DNA from 2 places in the Actinoallomurus bryophytorum genome. Region 2 is predicted to be linked to the other one. Evidence: riboswitches for the same ligand, from Rfam matches in the RefSeq annotation. Region 2 holds a riboswitch; the other holds the start of a gene.
What was found. Region 2 has a riboswitch for cyclic di-AMP ahead of FB559_RS27855 (CHAP domain-containing protein). Riboswitches for the same ligand answer to the same signal wherever they lie in the genome.
Positions count from the first base shown of each region.

Region 1 (14,474 bases), 200 kb from region 2:
CCGCGCGCCGAGTCCAGCAGCCCGGGGTGGAACGTCGTGGCGTCCTGGCCCTCGAGATGGATGAGCAGGGGAGCGGCGATCGCGGCGACGAGCATGAGGACGGCCACGACGAGACCGGCCATGGCCATCCGGTCGGCGCGCAGCCGCCGCCGTACCTGACGGCCGCGGGCCGGCGCCTCCGTGGAGACGCCGGCCTCGGTAACCAGTTCAGCGCTCACTGGTCCCTCGCCCTCCTCGCTCGCTCCGCGGGCGGCCTGGGGGGCCGCTTCGCGGGGAGGGGGCCGCCCACTCCGCTCGTTGCGTCGGGCTCACTCGCGGTCATTCTTACTTGACCGAGACCATCGCCGGGTCGTACGAGCCACGCCACTCGTCCAGGTAGGCGTTCTTGACGTTCTTGCCGGTCAGCCGGATGTAGATCGGGTGGATCAGCGGAACGGTGAGTGCCTGTCTGCCGATCGTGGCGTCCAGGGCGCCCCAGCGTGGGCGGGCCTGTACGGGATCGGTGATCGTGTTGATGGCGTCGAACTCGGTGTTGACCTTCGAGTCGTTCAGCTGGGAGGCGTTGAAGTTGCCGCCGTCCTTGAGGATCTGCCGCCCGTCGAAGATCGGAGCCAGGAAGGGGCCGCCGGTCGGCCAGTCCGCACCCCACGTGGCGAGGAACATGCCCGGCTCGGTGGAGGGCTTCTGGACCGTGTCGCCGTAGCCGGCGTCGTCGTACGGCTTGAGTTTCACCGTGATGCCGGCCTGCTTGAGCGAGGACTGGATGGCGGTGGCGACGGCCGGGCCGTCGTGGTTGTAGTCGGCGTTGCGGTGGGCGAGCGTGATGGTGAGCCCGTTCGGGTGCCCGGCCTGCGCGAGGAGTTCCTTGGCCTTGGCGGCGTTGCCGTTCGGGCCGGCCGGGAAGTAGTCGTACGGCTGGTAGCCGAACGCGGCCTGGTCGGGCAGGAAGGTCGTCGCGGCCTTGGCGAGGGAGCTGCCGCCGACCGCGTTGACGACCGACTGGCGGCCGATCGCGTAGGAGATCGCCTCACGCACCCGGATGTCGTCGAAGGGCTTCACCTTCGTGTCGAAGGCGATGTAGTCGGTCTCGCCGAACTCGCCCTTGACCGCGCGCTTCTTCAGGTTCGGGTCGGTGGAGATCCGAGCGAGTTCGGCGGGGGACAGGTCGGTGTCGACGGTGATCGCGTTCGCGTCCTTGCCGGCGCTGGAGCTGAGCCGCTGGTTGATGACGGCCGCGTTGAGGCCGTACGTCCCCTCGACCCGGTCCGCGCAGGCGAGCCGCTGGTCGTCCAGGGTGCGTGACCAGTACGGGTTGCGGGCCAGCACGAGGCTCTTGTCCTGCTCGTGGGAGACCACCTTGTACGGGCCGCTCGACACGGGGTGCTTCTCATACCCGGTGCCGTCGTCCTTGGCCTTGGGCACCGGCGCGAACTGCGTCGCCGTCGCGACGTAGGGGAAGTCGCCCTCGGGCTTGCGCAGCTTGAAGATGATCGTCTTGTCGTCCGGCGTCTGGATCGAGTCCAGCTCCTTGCCCTTGTACGGGCCCTTGTAGTCGGCACCGCCGGCCAGCCAGTCACGCAGGTACGGGATGCCGCCGGGCAGCTCGGGCGCGAACGCACGCTCCACGCCCCACTTGATGTCCCTGGACGTGATGGGTGTGCCGTCGTCGAACTTCAGCCCGTCTTTGAGGTGGTAGGTCCAGGTCTTGGCGCCGTCACTGGCCTTCCCGGTGTCGGTCGCCAGGTCGGGCACGACCTGGTCTCCCGCCTGACCGGGCACGCGGTGCCGGGTGGTGAGCGTCCGGAAGATCAGCGAGGTGATCGAGCCGCCGCCGGAGGTGTAGATCCGCGCGGGGTCGAGGTGGTGGGAGGTGGCGTCGGACTGGTTCAGGACGTACAGCGTGCCGCCCTGGCAGTTGTGGGGGTCGAAGGCCGCGCTGCTTCCGGAGCCGTTCGAGGAGTCGCTGGAGGAGCAGGCGGCGGCGCCGGTGGCGAGGAGAGCGGCGGCAGAGGCGGCGGCGAGCAGGGTGGAGCTTCTTCGCATCAGAGGTTCTCATTCACGCGTTGACTGCGACATTGACACGACTGCACTGAGAATGACAGACGTGACTTTGACCAGGAAGGAGGAGGACCGAAACCGGTGGCGCGATGCGCCCGGAGGTCAGGGACGGAGACTCAGGTCAGGTCGCGCACAGCGCGCTGGCCTGCCGTCGAAGATCGACGTGCAGGCGAGCGACGAGGGGCTTGCTCCGATACACGGTCAGCATCATGCTCGGTGTTGGCTCCTTACGTCAATCTGGTCGTCGGCTGGGGCAGGTGCGCAGATCACCATATACCGACATTTCAGGTAGAGAATGTCGGGGTGGTCGTGGTCGCGCCGGGTGTTCCCTTGATCATCGATGCGTGGTCCACTGGTGAGCGTGACGGAGGCGGATGAGGTGGCGCGCCGCTGCGCCGAGAAGATGTACGCGTCCGACCGCTCGTCCCAGCACCTCGGCATCGAGATCACCGACGTGGCCGCGGGCCGCGCCCGCGCGCGGATGACCGTCACGGACACGATGGTCAACGGCCACGGCATCGCGCACGGCGGCTATGTCTTCCTCCTCGCCGACACGGCGTTCGCCTTCGCCTGCAACACGTACGAGGTCGTGACCGTCGCCGCCGCGGCCGACGTGGTGTTCGTCGCCCCGGCGCGGCCGGGAGACGAACTGACCGCCGACGCCGTGGAACGCGCACGCTTCGGCCGCAGCGGAATCTACGACGTGACCGTCCGCCGCTCCGACGGTGAGGTCATCGCCGAGTTCCGCGGCAACAGCCGCGCCTTGCCCGGAGCGTCCGGGTGAGGGCGGCGCCGAGGTTACGCGCCGTTCGGCGCCGCCGCCCGTACGGGCCGCCGGACTCGCGGCCGGTTGAGAATCCCCGCATGGGGACGGCCCGGCCCCCTGGCCCGCCGAGGCGGCACGTGACCCGTCCGCACGCGAGGCCGACGCCTCACCGCCCCACTACCGCGCCCGGCGGCAAAAGCCGCGCCCTGCCCGGAGCGTCCCGGTGAGATGGGTGCCGGGGCTACGCGCCGCTCACCGCCCCGGCCCTGCCGGGCCGGGCGAGAAGCCCCCTGAGCACGGGACCCGGCCTACGGCCACACCCCGGCCCGCCGACATTCCGCCGGGGCGGCACGACACCCGCCCGAACGCGACGCCGCAACGCTCCGAGGCCGCCCTCACACCGCGCCCTGGTGGGCCGGACGATGTGGTCAGGGGCGGGAATCGCAGTGGCCGAGTGGGGTCGGCCGTGAGCCCGATTGCGGCCCCGCCGTTCGACGGCCGCGGGCCTCGGCCGGGGGCGATCCTCGGTGGGCGGACGATGACGGTGGGGGGCCGATGAACGCGCGGCGGGAAGCGTGGGAGTTGCTCGGGGGTGAGTACGACGTCCGGGTGCTGGAGCCCTCCCCGCCCGCCGTCATGGTGCCGCCCTGGTTCGCCGACGATCCGCTGGCCGGGCCGTACGGTGTCCGGCTCGTCACGCCCGTCAGCGGGCTGGGGCGGAGCTGGGACGAGCTCACCCGCGAGCGGCCCGGTCTGGCCGGCTTCTGTGCCGATCGCTGGCTCGGCGCCTGGCGCCGCCTCGCCCCGCTGCCGCGCGCCTTCGTCGCCACGCGTCGTTCGCTGCACGCGCTGGCCGAGCACGTCGTCGGGGCCGCACGCTACGCCGCCAACGGCAAGATCGGTCTGCGGTACACCCGTCACGGCTTCGGCACCCCGTACTTCGGCACCGGCCGCCAGATCCGTGTCGAGGACGGACGGCTGGTCGTCGACGGCACCTCGCACACCCCGGCGACGCTCGGCGAGGCCGCGATGCTGGCCGGCGTACCCCTCGGGATGCCGCCGGACGTCTACAGCCCCTCGACGCCCGCCGCCCCGGACACCCACCTGCCGGTGAACCCTGCCGCCGCCGAGGCGCTGGGCGCCTGGTTCGGGTTCGCCTGGTCGGTGCTCGAACAGCTCCGCTTCGACGGCCGTCCCCTGGCGCCCGGACGGGTGCAGCTGTGGCCCGAGCACTTCGACCCGGCTCTTGACCTGGGCGAGGAGTCCGCCGGCCGGCGTGCCTCCTACGGCGCCTCCCCCGGCGATGACGCCCACCCCGAGCCCTACCTCTACGTGTCCCCGTGGCAGAGGCGTAGCGGCGCCTTCTGGGCCGACGCCACCTTCGGCGGCGCGTCCCTCACCTACGGCGCGCTCCTCGCCGCCGACGACCAGCGGCAGACCGCTCTCGCCTTTTTCCGACAAGGGCTGGAAGAGCTGAACTCCTGATTCCGGCGCTCGGGATCGTCATGTCACGCCGCGCTTTCCCAAGTTCAGTTAAGAAATGAATCGGTTCCCATTTAACAACGGGCGGGCAGGGACCTCGGTGCGGGGGCACACGGGGGGACGGCCTCGACAAGCAGGCCAGACGTTCCCGCCTATGGCGAACCTGGGGCATAACGGCGGACTACGTCGCTGCGCCTGCTGGTGCCTTCCACGTCACCGTGCGAAAGGAGCGACAGAAATGCGCAAGGGAGTCAAGGCCGCCTGCGTGTTGGCCACCAGCCTCGGCATGCTCATGACGGGCTGCGGCGGCAAGCACAAGGCCGTTCCGTCATCGGGCGGCTTCGCCCAGCCGTCATCGCCCGGGATGGAATCACCGGGGGAGACGGAGGCGCCCGAGTCCTCGCCGCCGGCCACCGAGGGAACGGAGTCCTCGCCGCCCGTGGCGTCGATGACGCCGACCGGTCCGGCGGAGGTCAAGACCAAGGACGTGAGCATCGGCAAGATCCTGGTCGATGGCAAGGACATGACGCTCTACCTGTTCGAGAAGGACAAGGCCGGCAAGCCCACCTGCACCGGTGAGTGCGCCACGGCCTGGCCGCCGCTGCTCACCACCGACAAGGTCACCGCGAGCCCCGGCGTCAACGCGTCCTGGCTCGGCATGACCGACCGGTCCGACGGTACGAAGCAGGTCACGTACCACGGCTGGCCGCTCTACCACTACGCCAAGGACACCAAGCCCGGCGACATGCTCGGCCAGGGTCTCGAGGCGTTCGGCGCCAAGTGGTACGTCGTCGACGCGGGCAAGGGCGACAAGCTCGAGAAGAAGTAGCCGCAAGCAGGCCGAAGAAGCCTCGCCGGTGGCGGCCACGCCCGCGGGCGGCGCCGCCACCGCGATCGTCGACTCCGTTCACGTCTCCGTGCGAAGGAGTGGACTCACATGCGCAAGGCAGTCAGTGTCGCCTGCGTGCTGACGGCAGGCTTCGGCCTGTTCGCTTCGGGCTGCGGTGGGAGGCAACCGGCCCTGCCCCGTTCGGGCGGGTACGCCCAGCCATCGTCGCCCGTCCCCGAGTCGTCCCCGTCGGCGGAGACACCCCCGCCGACGGGGGCACCAGAACCGTCATCGACCGGGGGCCCGGAGTCGCCGGCACCGGGAACCGTCCCGCTGGAGATCGGCACCCGGGAGACGCGCTACGGCCGGATCCTGGTCGACGGCCAGGGCCGGACGATCTACGTGTCCGCCAAGGACAACGCCGACTTCGAGTCCATGTGCACCGGCTCCTGTACGAAGGAGTGGCCGCCGTTGTTCACCAACGGCCAGATCAACGCCGGGCCCGGTGTGAACTCCGCCTGGCTGGGCACGATCGGCCGGTCCGACGGCCCGGTCCAGGTGGAGTACAACGGCTGGCCGCTCTACTACTCGACCAGGGACGCCGAGCCTCGTGACATCAAGGGCCAGGGCGTCGCCTCGAACGGCACCACCTGGTACGTCATCGACGCCGACAAGGGGCAGAAGGTGAAGTGAGTCACCAGTTCGGCAGCTGCGGCAGCGACGACGGCAGCAGCCAGACACCGCCCGCCACCAGCGCCACGACCGCGACGATGCCGAACCCGAACACCCACATCAGTCCCGGCATGCCCGTAAGTCGGGCCAGCTGGTCGGCGTCGGAGTCGGGCGCGCGGCCCCGCGCGCGCTTGCTCTGCAGCTCGAGTACGGGCCGCGCGCCCGCCAGGAGCAGGAACCACGTGAAGGCGTACGCGAACGCCGCCTGCACGGTCGACGACCCGAACCAGGAGACCACGAAGAACACCGCGCCGGTCGTGACGACCGACAACACGCCGTACATGTTGCGGATCAGGATGAGAATCGCGGCGAGCAGCAGGATGCCGCCCCACAGCAGGGCGGTGATGTGTCCGACCGCGAGCAGCCCGGCGGCGCCGAGGCCCAGCAGCGGGGGAGTGACGTACCCCGCGAAGGCCGTCAGGATCATGCCGGGACCGTACGGTTTGCCGCTCGACACCGTGACGCCCGAGGTGTCGGAGTGCAGGCGGATGCTGTGCAGCTGGCGGCCGGTGACCAGCGCGGCGACCGCGTGGCCGCCCTCGTGCGCGATGGTCACGACGTTGCGCAGCACGTGCCACACCGAGCGCACCGAGACCGCCCCCAGCGCCGCCACTCCGGTGAGCGTGACGAGCCACCATGGCGGATGCGGTTGCGTGCCGACGACGTCATGCCAGACGTCGCCGAGAGTGGACAGGTCCATTCATCACCTCTGACCGGTACGACGTGCCCGGGGCCCGCGAAGTTTCGTCGGCCCGGCGAACCCATATCCAACCCCATGTCGGCCAGTAAGGTGTTGCCACTATGAGCGACCCGTTGATGAGCGTTTATCCGCCACTCGAGCCGGCCTCCCTGGTGACGCGGCGGTCCCGGCTCTTCCCGTTCGACTCGGACGGGCTCACCCTCACCCATCTGGGCCGCGGCGCCATCTGGCTGGCGTTGAAGGCCCTCGGTCTCGGGCCAGGCCACCGGCTGGCGATGCCGGCCTACCACTGCGGCTCGGAGGTCGAGGCGGCTCGGCTGGCCGGCATCGAGGTGATCTTCTACCGGGTCTTCCCGACGCTTCAGGTCGACGAGGAGGACCTGATGCGGGCCGCCGAGCAGTCCGACGCGACGTACCTGATCTCCTACTACGGCTTCCCGATGCCGCCCGTGCCGCCGGGCACCCGCGTGATCGAGGACGCCGCGCACGCGCTGTTCTCCTACGACGGAGGCAGCGCGATCGGCTCGCGCGGCGACGCCGCCATCTTCTGTCCCCGCAAGTCGCTGGGCGTGCCCGACGGCGGCGCCGTGCTCATCCGCGGCGGCTCCATCGAGGCGACCGGACGGCCACCGTGGAAGGGCATGGCACGCTCGATCGCCTCCCAGGGCATGGGCTGGGCCGCCCAGTCGCGCGCCGGGGTCCTGCGCGCCCCCGCCACCAAGGTCTTCCGCAAGGTCAGCAAGACCGAGCAGGCGGTCGAGGCGGGCACCCTCACCGAGACCGTCATCGGCGAGTGGAACCTCGAGGTCGCCGACATGGAGAGCGCGGCGTCCAAGGCCTCGCGCATGACCGAGTGGGCCGTGCACGGCGCGGACGGCGCGCGGATCCGTGAGGAGCGGCGCCGCAACTACCAGATCCTGCTCAACTCCCTGCCCGAGGTCTGCCTCGACCGCTTCCGCGGCCTGCCCGACGGTGTCGCGCCGCTCTATTTCCCCGTACGCGTGCCGGAGCGCGACCGGACCATCGCCGAGCTGCAGAAGCGCGGCGTACGGTCCATCGAGATCTGGCCGGTGCCGCATCCACTGCTGGACCGTCAGCGCTACGCCGAGCTGGAGCCGCTGCGCCACCAGATGCTCGCCCTCCCTGTACACCAGGGCCTGAGCGAGTGGCACGTCGAACAGATCGCACTCGCCGCGCGCGAGGCCATCGGCGCCGCGCACCGGTGAGCGCCCGCCGGGCGGGGAGGCGGATGACCGCCGCAAGCCCGCCGCCCGGCGGGAGCCTGCCCTCGTGCGGACTGGGTCTGCCCTCGTGCGGGCCGGGCCTTCCCTCGTGCGGGCCGGGCCTGCCCTCGTGCAGGCCGGGTCTGCCTTCCTGCCGGCCGGGCCGAGGATCTCCGGTCCCGGTACGGGACCGGTCCGTCCTAACGGCCCGGGAAACTCGATGATCTCGACGAGGCTCTCGGCGTCGACGAGCGCGAGGGCGTCCTCCACCCGGCGGTAGTAACCGCTGCCCATGCCACGGTCACAGCCGGGACCGAGCAGGACTCCCCGCCACGAGACGCGGATCCACGGGCGGATGCCGCCACCGTCACAGCGGTCGAGAAGGATCACCTCGACCCGCCGCCCACGCCTGTCGACCATCCGCCCGCCCATGCGGGATACCTTATTTGACCTGGTCAAACCGGGCGCTGAGAGGTGGAGATGGCTGCCGTGCCGTGCCGGACGGGTCTGCCGCCGGCTCGGGGGATCGCGTGATGCCGGGGGTGACGGCGGGTGGGCTGGGGTGTGGTGGGGGACGGGTTCGCTACCGGCTCGGGGATTTGCGCGAAGCCGCAGGGTGAAGGCGGGTGCCCGGGCGGAGGTGGCTGGGCCGTGCTGGACGGGTCTGCCACCGGCTCCAGAGGGATGTGCGATGCCGAGGGTGAAGGCGGGTGTCCCGCGAGGGGGTTGCCGGGGGGCGCCGGTGGCGGACCGGTCCGCCACCGGCTCAGGGGATCGTGCGATGCCGCAGGTGCCCCGCGCGGGTGGCTGGGGCGCCGTGTCGGGCCGGCTCGCCGGCCTCCCGGCGAAAGGCGCGAGCGAGGAGGAAAACCCTACGACGATGCGCGCCGCCGGACAGCCGTGGCGGCGCGCCGTCTCGTCGTCAGATCTTGCGGATCAGCACGATCGGGGTCTGCTCGTCCTCGTTGCCGGCCGGGTTGTCCGACAGGACCTTCTCGACCCACTTGCGGTCGACGCCCGCCGACGCGCCGACCACCCACGCGCCGGTGAGGTTGTTGGCGTCGACGACGCAGACGTGGCAGCCCAGCGCTGCGGACAGGTCCTCAGACAGCTTGTCCGGGCGGCCGGGGCCGAAGAGCAGGTGGTGGTCGTGCGGCGGCAGTGCCGCGGCGACGTCGTCGATCATCGCGGCGCCCGGCCCGGCGACGCGGTAGAACCAGCCGCGCTTGCCGACCAGCTTGCCGGCCGCGCCGGCGGCGGCCCCGAGCAGGACCTTCGTACGGCCCGCCTCCAGGATCGCGCCCTGCATACCGGCCGGGCTGTGCAGCGGGCCGATCTTGCCGACGAACTTGCTGAGCTGCTTGGCCATGCCCTCCGGCGTGATCATCTCCAGCGGGATCATGCGTCCCTGGCCGGCCGACGCCGGGCTCTCCGACAGCGCGAGGATGTCGTCGGGCCGAAGCTGCCCGTTGGTGGCCTCCTGGATGATCGGGAGGATGCCGCTGCGCAGCGTGATCATCTTGGTCTTGATCGGGATGCGGCGCGCGCCGACGGTCCGCTCGTCCACCGGGGCGACGGTCGGGGGCTTCGCCGGCGGCGTCTCGCCGAACTGCCGGTGCAGCATCTCCCTGATCTGGGCGTTGCCCGAGTAGATCGAGGCGCCACGGTGCAGAACGTCACGCGCGCCCGCGGGGTCGCCAGCCTCGAGGCGCAGGTGGGCCAGGAGGGTGTAGTCCGAGGCGTACACGAGGTAGTCCGGGGCCAGCGCGATCAGCTCGGTCTGGTATTTCAGACCGCGGACGTTGTCGCCACGGTCCACCGCCCACTTCGACAGCCGCTTCAGCGCGTGCCGGCGCAGCTGGGGGTCGTTGACGACGGACTCGAGGAGGGCCTCGGACTCGTCGATGCGGTTGCCGTCCTTGAGGATGTCGGCCAGCGTCAGCGCGTACCACGGGATGGTCGGGTACTTTTCGCGCGCGGCACGGACGATCTCCGCGGCGCGGTTGTAGTCGCCCCGCCACTTGTGCACCTCGGAGAGCGCGGCGGTGGCGAAGCGGGTGTCGCCACCGGCCGCGACGGCCGTGTTGGCGAGCTGCTCGGCCTTGCGGTCGTCGCGCTCGTTGGTGAGGACGAGCCAGGACAACAGCGACAGCCCGTCACCGTCGAGGTCGGACCGCTTCGACTCCAGGAGCTGCTGGGCCTCCTCCGGCTTGCGTAGCCAGATGTCGTAGGCGCGGCTGGTGGTGCTCATGTAAGAACCTCATGCGTGGTCGGCTGCCTGCGGGGAGTCGGCCCATCATCGCAGACCTTCGCGTCGGCCGTAGCCGCAGTGATCAACCCGGAAAACTCCGGCCAAGCCCTGGGCAACGACATCGCGTTGTGCATGGTCGCGTGCCCCGGCATGGCGTAGTGGTCGATACCCTTGGGACTCGTGGACCTCCTTGACACGTGGCGATCACGTCCAGCGGCCCAGCAGCCCGAATGGCCCGACCCGGCGCAGGTGCACGCGGTGGCCGCGGAGCTCGCCAAGCTCCCGCCTCTCGTGTTCGCGGGCGAGTGCGACCTGCTGCGCGGCCAGCTCGCCGCCGTCGCGCGCGGCGAGGCGTTCGTGCTCCAGGGCGGCGACTGCGCGGAGACCTTCTCCGGCGCCACCGCCGACGACGTACGCAACAAGCTCAAGACGCTGCTGCAGATGTCGGTCGTGCTGACCTACGCCGCGAGCGTGCCGGTCGTGAAGATCGGCCGGATGGCGGGGCAGTTCGCCAAGCCGCGTTCGAAATCGGTCGAGGTACGCGACGGTGTCGAGCTCCCGGCGTACCGCGGCGACATGGTCAACGGCTTCGGCTTCACCGCCGAGGAGCGCGCCCCTGACCCGGGACGCCTGCTGCGCGCCTACCACGCCGCCGCCGTGACGCTGAACCTCTGCCGTGCCTTCACCCAGGGCGGGTACGCCGACCTGCGTCAGGTCCACGCCTGGAACCAGGACTTCGTGGCCAACAGCCCGGCCGGGCGCCGCTACGAGCGCCTCGCCGGTGAGATCGACCGTGCACTCGCGTTCATGAACGCCGCGGGCGCCGACCCCGAGGAGTTCCACCGGGTCGACATCTACTCCAGCCACGAGGCGCTGCTGCTCGACTACGAGCGCGCCCTGACCCGCATCGACTCACGTTCGGGCCTGCCGTACGACGTCTCGGCGCACTTCCTGTGGATCGGGGAGCGCACCCGGCAGCTCGACGGCGCGCACGTGGAGTTCATGCGCCACATCCGCAACCCGATCGGGGTCAAGCTCGGCCCGACGACGACCGCCGAGGACGCCCTGGCCCTGATCGACGCGCTCGACCCGCAGCGCGAGCCGGGCCGCCTCACGTTCGTCATCCGGATGGGCGCCAAGCTCGTACGCGACAACCTGCCCCCGCTGGTGGAGAAGGTCACCGCGAGCGGCGCACAGGTCGCGTGGATCTGCGACCCGATGCACGGCAACACGTTCGAGGCCGAAAGCGGTTACAAGACCCGCCGGTTCGACGACGTGGTGGACGAGGTGGCCGGCTTCTTCGACGTGCACCGCGCCCTCGGCACGCATCCGGGCGGCGTCCACCTCGAGTTCACCGGCGACGACGTCACCGAGTGCGTCGGCGGCGGCCACGAGATCGTCGAGGACGACCTGCACCAGCGGTACGAGACCGCCTGCGACCCGAGGCTCAACCGCGGGCAGGCGCTCGACCTGGCGTTCATGGTGGCGGAGATGTACCGCACGACCAAGTAGGAGCCCGCGGCGCGCGGCGGCAGGTGGCCGGGCCTGGTCCGGCCGCCGGGCGCCGCGGTCCCGTCCGTACGGGCTCCACGGCCTCGGGACGCCCCTCGCGGTCCCGAGGCCCCCGCCTGTTCAGACGATGCGTACGGCGCCGGCGAAGGGCCGGGTCGCCAGGTCGGCGACGCGTACCCGGTCCCCGGTGTGCGGCGCGTGCACGAACTTGCCGTCGCCGAGGTACATCCCCATGTGGTGGATGTCGGAGTAGAAGAACACCAGGTCACCCGGTTGCAGCTGGCTGCGGGAGACGTGGACCCCGGCGTTCCACTGGTCGCCGCCGTAGTGCGGCAGGTTCACGCCGACCTGGCGGTACGCCCACATGGTCAGGCCGGAGCAGTCGAAGCCCCCGCCCGGCGTGGCACCGCCCCAGACGTACGGGACGCCGAGCTGCGACAGCGCCGCGCGTACGGCGCCGATCGCCTTGGTGGGGCCCCCGGGGATCACCGGAACGCTCTCGCCACGCCCGGCACGCTCGACGGCGTCCTTCAGCAGCGGTTTGCGTACCTTGTCGAGGGTCTTTTGGATGGTCGCCTTCTTCTGCTTGAGCTGTGTTTTGAGCCCAGCCGCCTGAGTGGCGTGGACCTGGGCGTTCTGCCAGGCGTGTTCGGCGGTCTGGATCGCCTGGGTGAGCTGCCGGACCTGTGTGTCGTCCTGCTGGGTGAAGTAGTGCAGGGTCGCCGCCTGGTCCAGCAGCGCCTGCGGGTCCGGCGCGGCGAACAGCGCCGGTGCCTCGTCGGTGCCGCCGTGCATGTAGCGCAGCGCGGCGAGCCTGCCGACGCGCTGCTGGATGCTCTTCAGCGCCTTGGTCTCGCGGGTGGAGGTCGCCTTGGCCACCTCCGCGGCACGCTGTGCCTGCTGCAGCCGTACCCGCAGCCCGTCGTACTGCTCAGTGAGCTGCTCGAGCTGCGTGTTGAGCTGGCCGGCCTGCTGCCGGAGAGTGTCGATACCGGGAGCCGGCTTGGCGCCGGCGTGCCGTGCCGGCAGGGCGCTCAGTCCGGCGACGAGAAGGATGCCGGTGACGACGGTCTTGCCCGTGCGGTGCTTCCTATGATGCGCTTTCGCGGATCGCGAAGGCTCCATTCAGGTGCTCCTCTTTCTCCTGGGCCGCCTACCGGGTTAGCTGACGGGTTCGGGCAAGGAGAAGCCCTACCGGTTACGGATTCACCCCGGGACCGGGAGCGGGGGAGAGCCCCTGAAGCTCCGCGAATGGGTCCCCGGTTCGTCGGCGCGCTGGCTGCGCGGCGAACGATTCGGCGGTCCGGCCTGTTACCGGCCGGTGACACCGCTGGACATTAACGGACCGTGACGGGATGGCCAACCCGAACATGCGGAGATGGCCTCCCGTCTTTGAGGATGGTCACTGTGGGTGATACCGACCTGGCCCATTACTCCTAGTACGCAGTCGAACACAGGGTTTTGGTGGGGTGTATCCACCGTCGTTTCGTACATGCGCCCTGCCGGTCGCACGCGGCGTCAGGACGCTCTGGAGGCCGCCGATCATCAACGGCAGCACGAGAACAGGAGAAAGGTCCCGTCCGGAACGACCGGGGCGCATCCACGGCCGGAGGAGGGCTCAGGCCCTCGGGTGAAGACTCATCCGCCACTCGTGGACTCCCGCCGGGCGAGGCGGCGCCTGAGGCCGCCTCGCATACGCGCTGACGCGCCCGGCAGCGCCGCCAGATGTCGCACCTCATCCGGCATGAGCTCCGGCCGGCCCGCGAGCAGAAGTACGGCCGCGTACGGCCGGCTCGTCGACGTCCGCAGCCGGTTTCCGAGCTCGTCCAGCACGCCGAGCAGAACCGCGCGATCGGCGTTGGGGTGCTCGACCACCAGCCGCAGCAACCGGTTGCCGTTCCACGTGCTGTCGCGCCGCGAGCAGAGCTCACCGAGCAGATACGCGGGCGTACGCGGATTGCGGGCCAGTGCCTGCCACCCGAACGGATAGGGACACCGCGCGAGATGGCGCAACATGCGTTCGCCGGCATCGGGATCGGAGGCCGCATCCTGATGGTCCGCGGGTGTGTGGAGGCGCGGGAACGCGCCATCCCTCTCCGCACTACCCACCTTGGAGAATCCAGCGGCGAGCCCCATAAATCGGGTTCCGCATTTCTCGGGAGCCGCAGCGCCTGCTCGTCGGTCAGGAGGCGACGGCCACTCGGCCGGAGCGCGTGGATGGACGCCGCGTCGTCGATGCCTCGGTGGCGCGTGCGTTCACGCGAGGGAGCCGCGGGCTCGTCGCCGGTGCCTGTCAGAACTGAGCGGGCCCTCCTCGTCGTGAGGAGGGCCCGCTCGGGTTCACACGTTGAGGGACTCTGCGGAGCTCGGCTGGGACAGTGCCGTGTGGAGGGTGTCCCAGAACGCCAGCTCGACGTCCTCCTCCAGCTCGGTGATCTTGCCCCAGAACTCCTTGTCCTCGGCCAGTGCGGCGGCCTCTGCCGACAGGATCGGCATGATCGTCGTACTGGACTCGGCGAGGTCCAGATCGGCCACGCTGACCTCGGCGGGCAGCTCCACGGGTGTGCGGTGGTGCTTGCCGCGTTTGCGGACGCGTACGTTCGGCGCCGCCGGCATGGGGACGCGGACCTTGGACTTGCTCAGCGCCAGTGCCACCGTGCCGAACACCACGACGGCCAGCAACCCCGTGAGGGCGGCCTGCTGGTCCGGCAGCGGCGGCGCGGAGTCGTGCTGCGCGGTCGTCTGCAATTCGGACTGCGGTGTGCCCGGCTGCTGGGTGAGGGCCTCGGCCGACGGGGGCGGAGCGGAGTGCTTGGGCACGTACTTCTGGTCGGCCGGTGCCGCCTTGACCTTCACCTTCGAGGGGTAGCCGTAACCCACGACCTGGCTGACGTCACGCGTGGCGCGGCCGAGGTGGTCGT
Region 1 covers NZ_VFOZ01000001.1:6,138,978-6,153,451, forward strand. Annotated here, with positions in the region: gene FB559_RS28795 (ABC transporter permease) at 1-218, opposite strand, end outside; gene FB559_RS28800 (ABC transporter substrate-binding protein) at 325-2,043, opposite strand; gene FB559_RS28805 (putative leader peptide) at 2,180-2,269, opposite strand; gene paaI (hydroxyphenylacetyl-CoA thioesterase PaaI) at 2,399-2,842, shown strand; gene FB559_RS28815 (hypothetical protein) at 3,380-4,309, shown strand; gene FB559_RS44885 (COG4315 family predicted lipoprotein) at 4,545-5,135, shown strand; gene FB559_RS28825 (COG4315 family predicted lipoprotein) at 5,244-5,828, shown strand; gene FB559_RS28830 (M50 family metallopeptidase) at 5,830-6,567, opposite strand; gene FB559_RS28835 (DegT/DnrJ/EryC1/StrS family aminotransferase) at 6,669-7,793, shown strand; gene FB559_RS28840 (tetratricopeptide repeat protein) at 8,713-10,041, opposite strand; gene FB559_RS28845 (class II 3-deoxy-7-phosphoheptulonate synthase) at 10,222-11,553, shown strand; gene FB559_RS28850 (C40 family peptidase) at 11,674-12,678, opposite strand; cyclic di-AMP (ydaO/yuaA leader) riboswitch at 12,690-12,864, opposite strand; gene FB559_RS28855 (hypothetical protein) at 13,192-13,569, opposite strand; gene FB559_RS28860 (CHAP domain-containing protein) at 13,894-14,474, opposite strand, start outside.
Region 1: it holds a riboswitch for cyclic di-AMP, as region 2 does, so the genes downstream of both, FB559_RS28850 (C40 family peptidase) here and FB559_RS27855 (CHAP domain-containing protein) in region 2, are expected to answer to the same signal.

Region 2 (14,474 bases):
GCCGCCATGGACCGCCGCTCCCGTACGAGCAGGTCCGTGTCCAGGCCCTTCGCGAGCTCCGCGCGTACCTCCTCGCGGAACGCGCCCGGTCCGGTCACCGCGCGCGCCGCGGCGCCGTCGAACCAGGCCAGATGCGTGATCTGGTCCCGTACGGTCCAACCGGCCGCCGGAGTCGGGACCGCCAGGACATCGGGCGCGAGGAGCCGTTCGAGGTCGGCCGACTCCGCGAGGAGGTCGCCGATCAGTACGTTCATCGCCACAGCCATCCGCCCCAGCGTACAGAACGGCGTTCGGGGGTCTTGCTGGTGATTCACCCCGGCATACGTACGCTGGGAGGACAATGAGGGCATGATCTGCGAAGCCTGCCGCGACCGGCGGCACGGCGACTGCCCGCGCGGCACCTGGTGCGACTGCCAGCACCAGCCGGCCGGCGATGACACCGCTCCGGCCGTGACGGCCGAACCCGGCGGGTCCGGCGAGTCCGACGAAGAGGGGCCTGAGCCCGGCGTCAACTGGCTCCGGCAGGGCTGAGCACCCCGGAACGACCGGTCGGCACGTGGGACAGAAGTCCACATATCGGACAAGGTTGGACACTCATCGAACGGCATGTCATCATCGGTGTATGGCTGCTGCTAATCCGTTGCTGGTGATGCGCCGGCACGTTGACTACCTCCGCGTGGGCAGCGCCGTCTGTCGTTGACACTGATCTACCGCTATTGCCTCATGGGCGCGCGGTGTGCCGGTGTCTGTCCCAAAGCTCAATGTTGAGCCAGCAGTATGACCTGCCGGCGTGCCTCGCGTCCCGCCACACCACACGGAGGACGCGCAGAATGCCACCCCGTCAGCAGAGGCGAGGCGAGGGTCAGTGGGCCCTCGGTTATCGCGAGCCACTCAACAAGAACGAAGAGAACAAGAAGAACGACGACGGCCTGAACGTCCGCGACCGGATCGTCGACATCTACTCCAAGGCGGGCTTCGACTCGATCGACCCCGCCGACCTGCGCGGCCGTTTCCGCTGGTACGGCCTCTACACCCAGAGGCGGCCCGGTATCGACGGCGGCAAGACCGCCATCCTGGAGGACGAGGACCTCGACGACCGCTACTTCATGATGCGTGTCCGCATCGACGGCGGTCAGCTGAGCCCTGAGCAGCTGCGCGCGATCGCGGACGTGTCCACCAAGTACGCACGCGGCACCGCCGACCTGACGGACCGGCAGAACATCCAGCTCCACTGGGTGGAGATCGAGTCGGTACCCGCGATCTGGGAGACGCTGGAGTCGGTCGGGCTGTCCACGACCGAGGCGTGCGGCGACACCCCGCGGGTCATCCTCGGCTGCCCGCTCGCCGGGATCGACGCCGACGAGGTGATCGACGCCACGCCGCAGATCCACGAGATCAACGAGCGCTACATCGGCAGCCCGGAGTTCTCCAACCTGCCGCGCAAGTTCAAGTCGGCGCTGTCCGGCTGCACGGCGCAGTGCACGGTCCACGAGATCAACGACATCGCCTTCGTCGGCGTCGTCAACGACGATGGCGAGAAGGGCTACGACATCTGGGTCGGCGGCGGCCTGTCCACCAACCCGATGTTCGGCAAGCGGCTCGGCGCCTTCGTCCGGCCGGACCAGGTGCACGAGGTCTGGGCCGGGGTCGCCGGGATCTTCCGCGACTACGGCTACCGGCGGCTGCGCCACCGCGCCCGCATCAAGTTCCTGATGAACGACTGGGGCCCCGAGCGCTTCCGCGAGCTGCTGGAGAAGGACTACCTCGGCTACGCGCTGCCCGACGGCCCGGCGCCCGGTGCTCCGGCCGGTGCCCGCCGCGACCACGTCGGCATCCGTCCCCAGCGCGATGGCAACTACTACGTCGGGTTCGCGCCCAAGGTCGGCCGGATCAACGGCGAGCTGCTGCATGTGATCGCCGATCTCGCCCAGGAGTACGGCTCGGGCCGGGTCCGCACGACCACCGAGCAGAAGATGGTCATCCTGGACGTGCCCGAGGAGCGCACCGAGGCCCTCGCGGCCGATCTGGAGGCCAACGACCTGCAGGTGCGGCCGTCGACGTTCCGGCGGCAGACGATGGCCTGCACCGGCATCGAGTTCTGCAAGCTGGCCATCGTCGAGACCAAGCAGCGCGGTATGGACCTGATCTCCGAGCTGGAGGAGCGGCTGCCGGACTTCGAGGAGCCGCTGACGATCAACATCAACGGCTGCCCGAACTCCTGCGCGCGCATCCAGGTCGCCGACATCGGGCTGAAGGGCCAGCTCGTCACGGACGCCGACGGCAACCAGGTGGAGGGCTACCAGATCCACCTCGGCGGTTCGATCGGCGGCGCCTTCGGCAAGAAGGTCCGTGGGCTCAAGACCACCGCCGACGAGCTGCCCGACTACGTCGAGCGGGTGCTCCGCAGGTTCCAGAAGCAAAAGACCGACGGCGAGTCCTTCGCCGACTGGGTCCAGCGAGCCGAGCAGGGGGATCTCGCATGACCGAACGCGCCGTTCCGTTCTACTGCCCCTACTGCGGAGACGAGGACCTGGAGCCGTACGAGAGCGACGGTGGCTGGCACTGCCGTGCCTGCACCCGCGCGTTCCGGCTCCGGTACGTGGGTACGGGCGCGCTGAGCGCCGCCACCGATCCCGGGCTGCCGTCCGGCGAGCACAAGGAGGCCAGGAGATGACCCTCACCTTCGAACGCGCGCCGGCCGCACTCGACCTCACCGACATCGTCGAGTCGGCCGCGGACGCCCTCGAGGAGGCGCCGGCCGAGGAGATCGTCCGCTGGGCCATCGCGACCTTCGGCGACCGGATCTGCGTGACGTCCTCGATGAAGGACGCCGTGCTGGTGGACATCGCTGCCAAGATCCGGCCCGGTATCGACGTGCTGTTCGTCGACACCGGCTACCACTTCGCCGAGACGATCGGCACCCGCGACGCCGTCGAGCTCGTCTATCCGATCAACGTGGTGAACGTGACCTCGTCGCGGACGGTGGCCGAGCAGGAGCGTGACCTCGGGCCACGGCTCAACGGCCGCAACCCCGACCTGTGCTGCCATCTGCGCAAGGTCGAGCCGCTGAACCGCGCTCTCGACCCGTACCTCGCATGGATCACCGGCATCCGCCGCGAGGAGACCTCGCACCGGCGCGGATCGCGGGTCGTCGAGTGGAACGCCGCCCGCGGGAAGGTCAAGGTCAACCCGCTCGCGCGGTGGACGCACGAGCAGCTCACCTCCTACATCGAGGACAACGGCATCCTGGTGAACCCGCTGCAGTACGACGGGTACCCCTCGATCGGCTGCGAGCCCTGCACCCAGCGCGTCGCGCCCGGTGAGGACCCCCGCAGCGGCCGGTGGGCCGGCACGGGAAAGTCCGAATGCGGCATCAACCTCTGAGGCCGTCCGTGTCCACCGCACCGCTGGTCGCGGTGGCGCACGGCAGCCGTGACCCGCGAGCGGCGGCGACGGTCGAGGAGCTCCTCGGCCTCGTACGCCGCCGGTCGGGTCTGCGGGTCCTCACGTCCTACCTCGACCACGCTCCGCCGGCCCCGGGGCAGGTGCTCGGCGCCCTGGCCGCCGAAGGCACCGGGGAGGCCGTCGTGCTCCCCCTGCTGCTCACCTCGGCGTACCACAGCAAGACCGACATCCCCGGCGCGCTCGCCGACGTCCACAGGGCCCATCCCTGGCTGCGCGTGCGGTACGGCGCCACGCTGGGCCCGCACCCGCTGATGACCGCGGCCCTGGAGCGCAGGCTGGCCGAGGCGGGCGTGACGCCCGACCCCGGCACGGCCCTCGTGCTGGCCGCGGCGGGTTCCAGCGACCCGTCGGCGAACGCGACGATCAACGCCATGGCGCGGCGCTGGCGCGGCTGGGGGCGCGTGGTCCCCGCCTACGCCTCCGCGGCGCGCCCCACGCCGGCCGAGGCCGTACGCGCCCTGCGCGAGGACGGTGCGCGCCGGGTCGCGGTCGCCTCCTACTTCCTCGCTCCGGGCCATTTCGCCGACAAGGTCCGTGAGGAGTCGCTCGCGGCCGGGGCGGAGGCGGTCTCGGCGGCGCTCGGCCCCGCGCCGGAGCTGGCCGAGATCATCATCCAGCGCCACGATGAGATCATCACGCTGGGTGATCAAGCCGCCGTCGGCTGAAACCCCTTTGTTCGCCGGGGATCCGGGGTCTGGACGCCCGGCCCGTGATCTTCTCCCAGGTCAGATGGGGTGCATGTCCATATTTGGCCTTTACGGCCCGAAATATGTTTGCTATGTTCGGTTGACCGGCGACGCCCCCCATGCGTCGTCCGAACCATATCCGCCGGCCAGGGCCTGCCCACCAGCACGCGAGACGTGCGGCACGCGAGGAAGCGTGAGAGGGGCCCCCCTTCCAGGGCCGAGGCGGCTCATATCCAAGAAACGCGTCGCTCCCGCGCATCTCCCGGGATCCCCCCTAATGGATCACCTCTGATGCCGGTGCGGCCCGCCGCATCCGCCTGAGCAGGCGGAGCCGGGGACCCCATGTGTCTCCTGAGGTGAGTCGGCACGCCTCCAGCGTGTCCGTAGGGCGATTCTGACGCCCGAACCGCAGCCAGCCCGGTAGGCGTCTGGAGTAAGGACCCACGCCATGTCGTACAAGACCCCCTAGACCTGAATACATCGGCCGCGGATCGATCGCGGCCCCCCTTTCCCCCTGTCTCTTAAAGAGCCGTCCATGTCACGGACGGCTCCCGCTGAATCCGCCATCGCGGAACCGGGGACCCACCGCACCACTGGGGTGAATCGACGCATCCCCAATGCGCCGTAGGGCAGCTTCCACGCCCGAACCCGTCAGCTAACCCGGTAAGCGGCATGGAAGCGAAGGAGTACCCCATCGTGTCAGGTCGACACACGAAGTCATGCCGTGTAATGCAGGCCACCAAGTTCGGCGGAGCCCTCGCGGGCGTCGCGGCGGCCGGTGCGACCGCGATCAGCCTGATCGCGGCGGCCCCTGCCCACTCATCTCAGAAGGTCAACGCGATCTCAGCCGGAGCGCTGGCGGTGGTACCCCGTGCCGCAGCGCCCTCGAAGGCGCCGCACCCTGTGGCGCAGGTACCTCTGCCCGGTAAGGGTATTACCAATGCCCTCAAGGGTGGCCGTGCCTGGACGCCCACCGCGGCGGACGCGCTGAAGCTCGCCTCCGCCCAGGTGGGTGTCACCGAGGACTCCCTCGGCGGCGGCACCAAGTTCCAGAAGTGGTTCGTCTCCTCCCCTTGGGCCGAGCGCGGCGTCAAGCGCGACGGCGGCAAGGTCTCGGACTACGCCAACGCCAACTGGTGCGACATGTTCGTCTCCTGGATCGGAGCGCAGCTGGGTGTGAAGGGGATGGGCGCGGACGCGTTCACCCGTACACACGCCCAGTGGTTCAAGGACCAGGGCCGCTGGGGCCAGAACGCGACGCCCGGCGCGGTCGTGTTCTTCTCCTGGAGCGGCAGCAAGTCGATCGACAGCATCGACCACGTCGGCATGGTCATGAAGGACAACCACAACGGCACCATCCAGACCATCGAGGGCAACACCGACAACGCCGTCAAGATCCGCACCCGTGACGTGTCGTCGGTCGTCGGCTACGGCTACCCCGAGTACAGCTCCGACAACGCCTGACCCACGCCTCCCCGGCCGCTCGCCGACCGGTGTGTTCAGCCTGCACATCCCCCCAAATCCCCCTGTGCTGAGAGGCATTTCCCCCCATGATCAATTTCCGTCGTGACACTTTCGACCGGTTCTCCGCCAAGACGATCGCGACCGCGGTGACCGGAGTCGCCGTGGTCGGCGCCGGGCTCTCCGTCGCCGTCCTCCACACGGAGGCTCCGCCGGCCAAGGCGGCCAGCGCCAGCACCGTCGAGGCGTCGAGAGGCGTCTCCGGCCTGGTCCCCGGCGAGGTGGGCCACGGGCTCAAGCTGCCCTCGCACGCGCCAGAGAAGAAGGCCGCCGCGCTGCCGGGCGGCATCTCCACCGGCACATCGTTCTGGGACGCGCAGACCGCGTCCGGCAAGCCGATGTCGTACCACACCCTGGCCAGCCCCTACTGGCCACTCGGCACCAAGGTGAAGGTCACCATCGGCAAGAAGAGCGCCGTCGGCGTGGTCGAGGACTTCGGACCCGCGGAGTGGGCGGTGGCCCAGCACAACCCGCCGGCCATCGTCGACCTGTCCGAGGAGATGATGCAGTACCTCACCGGCACCCGGTCCAACTCGGTCCCGATCAAGTTTCAGGTGCTCCAGTTGGGCACCGGCCCCGTCTACCGCCACTCCGGCACCGGCTACGACATGGCGACCGGAGTGTCCGAGAAGTAAGAACCTTCTTTCCCGCCCCCCTTCCCCCCTGGGGGGCGTTCGGGGCCCCTCGTAGTCCTGAGGGGCCCCGAACCATGTGCCGCGCGGCTCGGTCCCGGCGCAATCATGGCCTGGGAGGTCGTGTAAACGACCTGGTCAGCGGGGTATTCGTTGCCACATGCGCAGCGTCCTCGGCAGGACCGACCATGTCGTCGTGGTCGGTGCGGGACTTTCCGGGCTGGCCGCCGCCCTGCACCTGTGCGGTCGCGGCCGTACCGTGACGGTCCTGGAGCGTGAGGCCGTCCCGGGCGGGCGGGCCGGGCGCCGCGACGTGGGCGGGTACCGGCTCGACACCGGGCCGACCGTGCTGACCATGCCGGAGATCGTGGGAGAGACCCTCGGCGCCGTCGGCGCCTCACTGGCCGACCGGCTGCCGCTGACCCGGCTGGACCCCGCGTACCGCGCCTACTTCTGCGACGGGACCTCCCTGGACGTACGCACCGGGCGCGAGGCCATGACCGAGGAGGTCCGCGCGTTCGCCGGACCGCGCGAGGCGGCCGGGTACGCGCGGCTGCGCGACTGGCTGACCCGGCTGTACGAGGTGGAGTACGCGAGGTTCATCGCCGCGAACGTCGACTCTCCGCTCGGCCTGCTGACACCCGGGCTGGCGCGCCTGGCGGCGATGGGCGGCTTCGGACGCTGGGACCGCGCGGTCGGCCGGTTCGTACGCGACGAGCGGCTGCGCCGGGTCTTCACGTTCCAGGCCCTGTACGCGGGGCTGTCGCCACGACGCGCACCGGCGCTGTACGCGGTGATCGCCTACATGGACACCGTCGGCGGCGTGTACTTCCCGCGCGGCGGAATGCGGGCGCTGCCCGACGCCCTGGCCGGTGCCGCCACGGACGCCGGTGTGGACCTCCGCTGCGGCATCACCGTGTCCGGGTTGGAGCGCCGCGATCGCCGGGTCACCGCCGTGCACACCGCGGACGGCGAGCGGATCGAATGCGACGCCGTCGTGCTCACGTGCGAGCTCACGACCGCCTACCGGCTGCTCGGTCATGTCCCGCGACGGCCGTACCCGCTGGTCGCCGCGCCATCGGCGGTCGTGGCGCACCTCAGCGTGCCCGGCCCCGGCGGGACGGCGCACCACAACCTGCTGTTCGGCCGCGCCTGGCGGACGACCTTCGACGACCTCATCCGCGACGGCCGCCTGATGCGCGACCCCTCACTGGCGCTGACCCGGCCCACCGCCACGGATCCGGCGCTCGCCCCGTACGGGCGGCAGCTCGTGTCCGTCCTCGCCCCCACTCCGAACCTGGCGCGAGGCGATCTCGACTGGGACCGGATCGGCGCGTCGTACGCCCGCGAGGTGGCCGGCCTCGCGGCCGACCGGTGCGGGCTGGGCGGAGAGGCGGAGATCCTGCACGTCCTGACGCCCGCCGACTGGGGCCGCCAGGGGCTGATCGCGGGCACGCCGTTCAGCCTGTCGCACACGTTCGGCCAGACCGGGCCGTTCCGCCCCGCCAATCTGCCCCGTACGACGGACAACGTGGTGCTCGCCGGCTGCGGCACCGTACCCGGCGTCGGCATCCCGACCGCGTTGCTGTCGGGACGGCTGGCCGCCGACCGGGTCACCGGCATGCCCGTCGCACGCCCGCGACGTGCCGCGGAACCGGCACCGGCGCCGCGAGGCAAGCCGGACGCGGAGCGAGTGAGGAGCGGTGAGGGACCAATGAACCGTGGCCGATGACGGGCCGGGAGCTGGACGCCGCTGGGATCACGGATCCCTCGCTGCGTGCCGCCTACGCCCGGTGCCGGGCGCTCAACGCCCGGCACGGGCGCACCTTCTTCCTGGCCACCCGGCTCCTGCCGCCCGCCCGGCGACCGGCGATCCACGCTCTGTACGGCTTCGCCCGTTACGCCGACGACCTCGTCGACGAGCCGGCGGCGGGCGTGGACGCCGCCCAGACCATGGCCCGGCTCGACGGCCTCGAGGCGGTTCTCGGCGCCGGACTGCGCGGGAGCCGCAGCGAGGATCCGGTGCTCGCGGCCGTCGTGGACACCGCCACCAGGTTCGGCATCGACGGCGCGCTGTTCACGGCGTTCCTGCGTTCGATGCGGATGGACCTCACCGTCAGCGGCTATCCGACCCGGGCCGCCTTACGGGAGTACATGCACGGCTCGGCCGAGGTGATCGGGCTGCAACTGCTGCCCGTGCTCGGCACGGTGTGCGAACCGGCCGAGGCCGCTCCCGGCGCCGCGGCGCTCGGGCGGGCGTTCCAGCTGACCAACTTCCTGCGCGACGTGGCCGAGGACCTCGACCGCGGCCGGCTGTATCTGCCCGCCGACGAGCTCGCCGTCTACGGGGTCGACCGCACCCTGCTCGCCCGCTGCCGGGAGACCGGGCGCCCCGAGCCACGGGTACGGCGCGCGCTCGCCGACCAGATCGCCCGGACCCGCGCCGTCTACGACCTGGCGCGTCCCGCCATCGCGCTGCTCCATCCGGCGTCCCGGCCCTGCGTGGCAACGGCCTGCACCCTCTACGCCCACATCCTGGAGCGCATCGAGGCACGCGACCACAACGTCTTCGCGGGCCGTGTGTCGGTGGGCACCGGCCGGCGGCTGACCCTCGCCGGGAGCGCGCTGACGCGTGCGCTGTGGGCGCGCGCCGGTACGCGCCCAGCCCGTGAGCTGCCGTGACCCGCGGCCCGTACGTGCGGAAAGGATCGACCATGGACCACCTGCAGTATCTGCTGCTGCTGGCCGGATGCGCGGCGGTCACGCTGCCCCTCGAGCTGTCCGGCAGCCGCGTCTACCGGCGGCCCGGCCGGCTCACACGCTCCGTGCTGCCCGTCGCGGCGGTGTTCGCCGGCTGGGACGTCATCGCCATCGCGGCCGGCGTGTGGAGCTACAACCCGCGCTACGTCACCGGATTGGCCCTGCCGCTGTCGCTGCCGCTGGAGGAGGCGCTGTTCTTCCTCGTCGTCCCGGTCTGCGCCGTGCTGACCTTCGAGACCGTAAGGCGGCTGTCACCGGTCCGGCAGCCGTACGGGCAGGACGCGCGGTGAACGGGCTGGGGTACACACTGCCGGCCGTCGCCTCGGTGGCCGCGGTGGTCGCGATCGAGCTGCTCCGGCTGCGAACGGGGCTGTTCCGGCAGCGCCACTACTGGATCACGATGGCGATCGTGTTCGGCTTCCAGGTCGCGGTCGACGGCTGGCTGACCAAGCTGTCGGCACCGGTCGTCGTCTATGACCCGCACCAGCTCAGCGGGCTGCGGGTCCCGTTCGACATCCCCGTCGAGGACTTCCTGTTCGGCTTCACCCTGGTCACGGCCACCCTCCTCGCCTGGCACCGTACGCCGGACCGCCGGGAGGGCACGTGAGCGAGCAGGTGACGGCCGCCTTCGACCGGGGCGCCCCTGCCTATGACCGGCTCGTCGGCGCGAACCCGGGGTACCACGCCCACCTGCGGCGCTCCGCCCGCGCGTTCCGGTTCCCCGAAGGCGGCGACGGCGTACGGCTGCTCGACGCCGGATGCGGGACCGGCGCCTCCACCGCGGCACTGCTGGCGGCGGCGCCACGTGCGCGCATCGTCGGCCTGGACGCCTCGGCCGGCATGCTCGCGCGTGCGAGGGCGAAGTCATGGCCCGCGACCGTGGAGTTCACGCACCGCCGCGTCGAGGATCTCTCCGGGGAACCCTTCGACGGGATCTTCGCCGCGTACCTCATCCGCAACCTGCCCGACCCGGACACCACCCTCGGCACGCTGCTCGCCCTGCTGCGGCCCGGTGGGTCGCTGGTCGTGCACGACTACTCGGTACGGGACGACCCCCTCACCCGGCTGGTCTGGCACACGGTGTGCTGGAGCGTGATCATCCCGGCCGGGTGGCTGATGACCGGCGACGCGGGCCTGTACCGCTATCTGTGGCGCAGCGCGCTGGACTTCGACCGTCCCGAGACGTTCGCGGACCGGCTGCGCCGTACGGGGTTCGCCGACGTCGGGACCGCGGCGATGAGCGGCTGGCAGCGTGGGATCGTGCACGCGTTCCGTGGCCGGCGGCCATGAGCGGCGGTGCCGAGGGCCGGGACCGGCGCCGGGTGCGGCATCCGGCGCCCGCGGGGCTGCCCGACGCCCGGCTGCTGTCCCGGCGTCCGCGCGCGGTCGTGGTCGGCGGCGGGATCGCCGGGCTCGCCGCCGCGACCGCCCTGGCCGAACGCGGCGTCGCCGTGGAGCTGTGCGAACGCCAGGGCCATCTCGGTGGCCGGGCCGGCAGCTGGACGGAGACGCTGCCCGACGGCACGAGCGTGAGCATGGGCCGTGGTTTCCACGCCTTCTTCCGCCAGTACTACAACCTGCGGGCGCTGCTGCGCCGTACCGACCCCGGCCTCCGCCTGCTCGCCCCGGTGCCGGACTACCCGCTGCTGGACGCGGCGGGGCGTGTCGACACCTTCCGCGCCCTGCCCCGCACCCCACCGTGGAACGCCCTCGCCTTCGCCGCCCGTAGCCCCACCTTCACACCACGGGACCTGCTGCGCCTCGACGCGCGTGCGGCGCTGCCGCTCGCGGACGTCAGCGTGCCCGCGACGTACCGGCGGCTGGACCACATGGACGCCGAGGAGTTCCTTGCGCGGCTGCGGTTCCCCGCGGCGGCGCGGCATCTGGCCTTCGAGGTGTTCTCGCGCAGCTTCTTCGCCCCGCCCGACCGGCTCTCCGCGGCCGAGCTGGCGGTCATGTTCCACCTGTACTTCCTCGGCTCCGCCGAGGGGTTGCTCTTCGACGTGCCGCGCGTGCCGCCGTCCGGGCTGTGGACACCGCTCGGCGACCGCCTGGCCGCGCTGGGCGCCCGGGTGCGGCTGCGGACCGCGGTCGGCGCCGTGCGCCCCGGACCGGACGGGTTCACGGTGGAGATCGGGGGCGAGGACGTACGTGCCGACGCCGTCGTGCTCGCCCTCGACGTCCCGGCGCTGCGCGAGCTCGTCGCGGCCTCCCCCGCACTCGGCACGCCGCGATGGCGGCGGCGGATCGCCGCGCTGCGCACGGCGCCGCCGTTCCTGGTCCGGCGGCTGTGGCTGGACCGGCCCGTCGCCGCGGACCGGCCGGCCTTCCTGGCCACCGGCGGCCTGGCGCCGCTGGACAACATCAGTGTGCTGGAGCGGTACGACCGCGACGCGGCCGCCTGGGCCCTGCGCGCCGGGGGCTCGGTGGTCGAACTGCACGCCTACGCCGTCTCGGCTCCGCGTGAGGAGACCTCGGCTCGTCTTCTGGGGCGGCTGCACGAGGTCTACCCCGAGACCGCACGCGCCGGCGAGGTGGGTGAGTTCACCGAGTGGCACGAGGACTGCCCGCTGTTCGCCCCCGGGACGTTCTTCGACCGGCCGGCCGTGGCCGGACCCGCACCGGGGCTGGTGCTGGCCGGCGACGGTGTACGGATCGACCTGCCGGTGGCGCTGATGGAGCGCGCCGCGACGACCGGCTGGCACGCCGCCAACCTGCTGCTGTCCGGCTGGGGCCTGGCCGGGCATCCGCTGACGACCGTGCCGTTGCGCGGCCGGCTCGTTCCCGCGCGGTGGCGCGGCGGGGCCGTTCCGCCGGTGCCCGCGGGTCTGTGAGTGTCGTTCCATGCACCTCACCGCGTCGCGTCCCGTACGCCGGCGCGGTCACCATTGCCGGGTCGGGCGGTGGCCGGCTCAGGCCGATCGTCACGGAGGGGACTCATGAACGGCTTCGGCAGGCGGCTCCGCGCGACACGGGCGTTCGCGGCGGAGCGCGGCTGGACCTTCGCCGCCTCGGGCAAGGAGGAAGGCGCGCTCCTCGATCGCCTGCGGGGTGAGCCGTTCCACCTGCCCGAGCGTGCCCCGGACGCGTTCCCGTACCCGGTGCTCGGCCGCCACCGGCACCGGCTGTCGGACGTCATGCGCGGCGTGTACCGCGACCGGTCCGCGATCGTCTTCGCGTACACGCGGGAGCAGGAGATCCTCGATGACGGCTTCGGCCGCCGTGGCCGGGAGAACTCGCGCCACTGGATCGCCGCCCTGCTGGACCTGCCTGCTCCGGTGCCGCGCGTGCAGGTGACGCCTCGCACGCCGGTGCCACTCGCGCGGCCGGGTGTCACGATCGGCGATCCGCGTGTGGACGAGCGTTTCCACGTCGACGCCGGCGACCCCGTGTGGGCGGACAGGGCGCTGGGCGACCTGGCGCCGGTGCTGCTCGACGGGCCCGCACGGGCGTGGCGGGTCTCGGGTACGTCCATCCTGACGTGGACGCGGGCTCCGTCGGCGCCCGGCATTCCCCTCGACCAGGTCGATGCCGCGCTGGACCGGCTGGCCACGATCGCCGGGCGCCTCACGGCATGACACGCCGCCTTGTGGGGGCGGCGGGCAGAGAAAGCGTCAGGTGGTGCCGGAGCGCAGCGCGTAACGGCGTTCGGCGTAGGCGAGGTCGTCCCGCCAGAGGCGGGTCGCGCCGCGCCGCATCAACGGCCGCAGCAGCGGCGCGGCGGTCCGCGCCACGGCGAAGCCCGGTCGCGCGGACACGGCGATCACCGCCTCGACGACCGCCGTACGCGGGCGGCCGTCCCGGCCGGGGCCGAGCGGGGTGGCGTGCGTCTCGACCACGCTGCCCGCGCCCTCTCCCTCGACGATGCGCATCAGCACCGTACGGGGCTCGGGGCAGCTGAAGTCGGCCAGCACCGGAACGCCCAGCCAGGGGCCGACGCGGAACGTCACGCGTACCAGGAACCGGTCGTCGGCGGCGTCCGGCACCGACACCACGCGCAGGCGCGTGAAGGAGTACGGATGAAACCAGACGCCGTGCCAGGGATCCAGCCGGTTGGCGACGACGTCACCCGGCTCGCACACCCCGGCCAGGCGCGCGACCGCGCCGACTCCGCTCTCCGGCCGTGGCCGGGCCGCCGCCACCGGCTCGGGCAGGGGCGTCTCGCCGCCGGACCGGTCCAGGCGCACCCAGAGCAGCACCCCGTCGTCGTAGGCGGGCAGCGGACGCCACTCCTCGGTGCCCTCGGCGGGCAGCCGCAGCCCGTGCCATCGGCAGGTCAGGCAGCCGTCGTCCACCCGGCCCCGCGCCAGCGGCGCCCCGAGGTGCGGGCAGGCGCCCGGTCCCGCGACCGGCAGCCCCGTCCGGTCCCGCCAGAGGACGAGCTCCTGGCCCATGACCCGGGTGCCGAACGGCCGGTCCGCGCGTACGTCGCCACTCGCGGCGACCACGAACCAGTTGCCCGACGGCCGTGCCTGGGCCCGTTTGAGCGCCGCCGTGATCACCGCCGGATCCGCCTGCCCCGCCGTGGGCGACTGCGCCGCCCACCGCAGACGCGGCACGCGCCGCAGCGGCCATCTTCCGGGATCGAGAGGGCCGTCCTCCATGTCCTCTCGCCCCCTCCGGCACGGCGCCGTCGCTTATGTGCGCGTTACTTCCCGGTGGCGGCCGGTGCGAGAGCAAAGATGAGGCAATCATCTGTGCCAAAATTATCCAGACTGTCATCAATGCGCGGGCGGCGGGGAATACGAACTTATGCCCTATATCTAGTTCACGAGGGCGTCCGTTCATTCACAGTCCGGCAGACGGGAATGTTCGAGTGGCTTATCGATGCGCCAGCACAGCGACCGTGGACCCGCACAGGAGGCTGCACTCGCTGGCTCGCGTGGGTGTGGTCGCGCTCGCTCTGGGGGCCGGTCTGTCGATCGAGGCGGACGCGAGTGCCGGCGTCGCCTCATCCGCGATCTCCCAGGGCAGCGGCGGTCCCGTCGGCAATCTCGGGAACGGCCGGCACAACAGGAACTCGTTCGTCATCAACAGCCCAAGCATCAGCAACGACATTCAGCACATTCGAAATATCAATGTCGGCGGCAACACGGTCACACCGGCCGCCATGTGCAAGCGGCATGTGCGCCGGTGCAAGATAATCCAGCATCTGGTCGTCGATTACCCCTGAGCGACCGGCCCCGGGGACAGGGCCGGTCGTCGCGACCGAGGCCGGCCTCGGCACCTTCGAGGAGCTCGTACGCCGGGTACGCGACGCGGAGGGTGCCGCCCTCGGCGCCCTGACCCCCGCCGAACGCGACACCCTCCGCGGCCTGCTCGGTCACGTGGCCTGCGACGTACACCACTTCGAGCCCGCCGCGGACCCTTGCGAGAGGGCCGACGAGGTCCTGGCGGCCGGCCCCGGTCG
Region 2 covers NZ_VFOZ01000001.1:5,940,709-5,955,182, reverse strand. Annotated here, with positions in the region: gene FB559_RS27885 (TIGR03084 family metal-binding protein) at 1-266, opposite strand, end outside; gene FB559_RS27880 (hypothetical protein) at 349-531, shown strand; gene FB559_RS27875 (nitrite/sulfite reductase) at 831-2,483, shown strand; gene FB559_RS27870 (PDDEXK family nuclease) at 2,480-2,674, shown strand; gene FB559_RS27865 (phosphoadenylyl-sulfate reductase) at 2,671-3,384, shown strand; gene FB559_RS27860 (sirohydrochlorin chelatase) at 3,366-4,130, shown strand; cyclic di-AMP (ydaO/yuaA leader) riboswitch at 4,694-4,837, shown strand; gene FB559_RS27855 (CHAP domain-containing protein) at 4,881-5,615, shown strand; gene FB559_RS27850 (RlpA-like double-psi beta-barrel domain-containing protein) at 5,702-6,307, shown strand; gene crtI (phytoene desaturase family protein) at 6,465-8,036, shown strand; gene FB559_RS27840 (phytoene/squalene synthase family protein) at 8,033-8,986, shown strand; gene FB559_RS27835 (lycopene cyclase domain-containing protein) at 9,019-9,354, shown strand; gene FB559_RS27830 (lycopene cyclase domain-containing protein) at 9,351-9,671, shown strand; gene FB559_RS27825 (class I SAM-dependent methyltransferase) at 9,668-10,354, shown strand; gene FB559_RS27820 (FAD-dependent oxidoreductase) at 10,351-11,898, shown strand; gene FB559_RS27815 (hypothetical protein) at 12,004-12,642, shown strand; gene FB559_RS27810 (Rieske (2Fe-2S) protein) at 12,679-13,668, opposite strand; gene FB559_RS27805 (hypothetical protein) at 13,947-14,237, shown strand.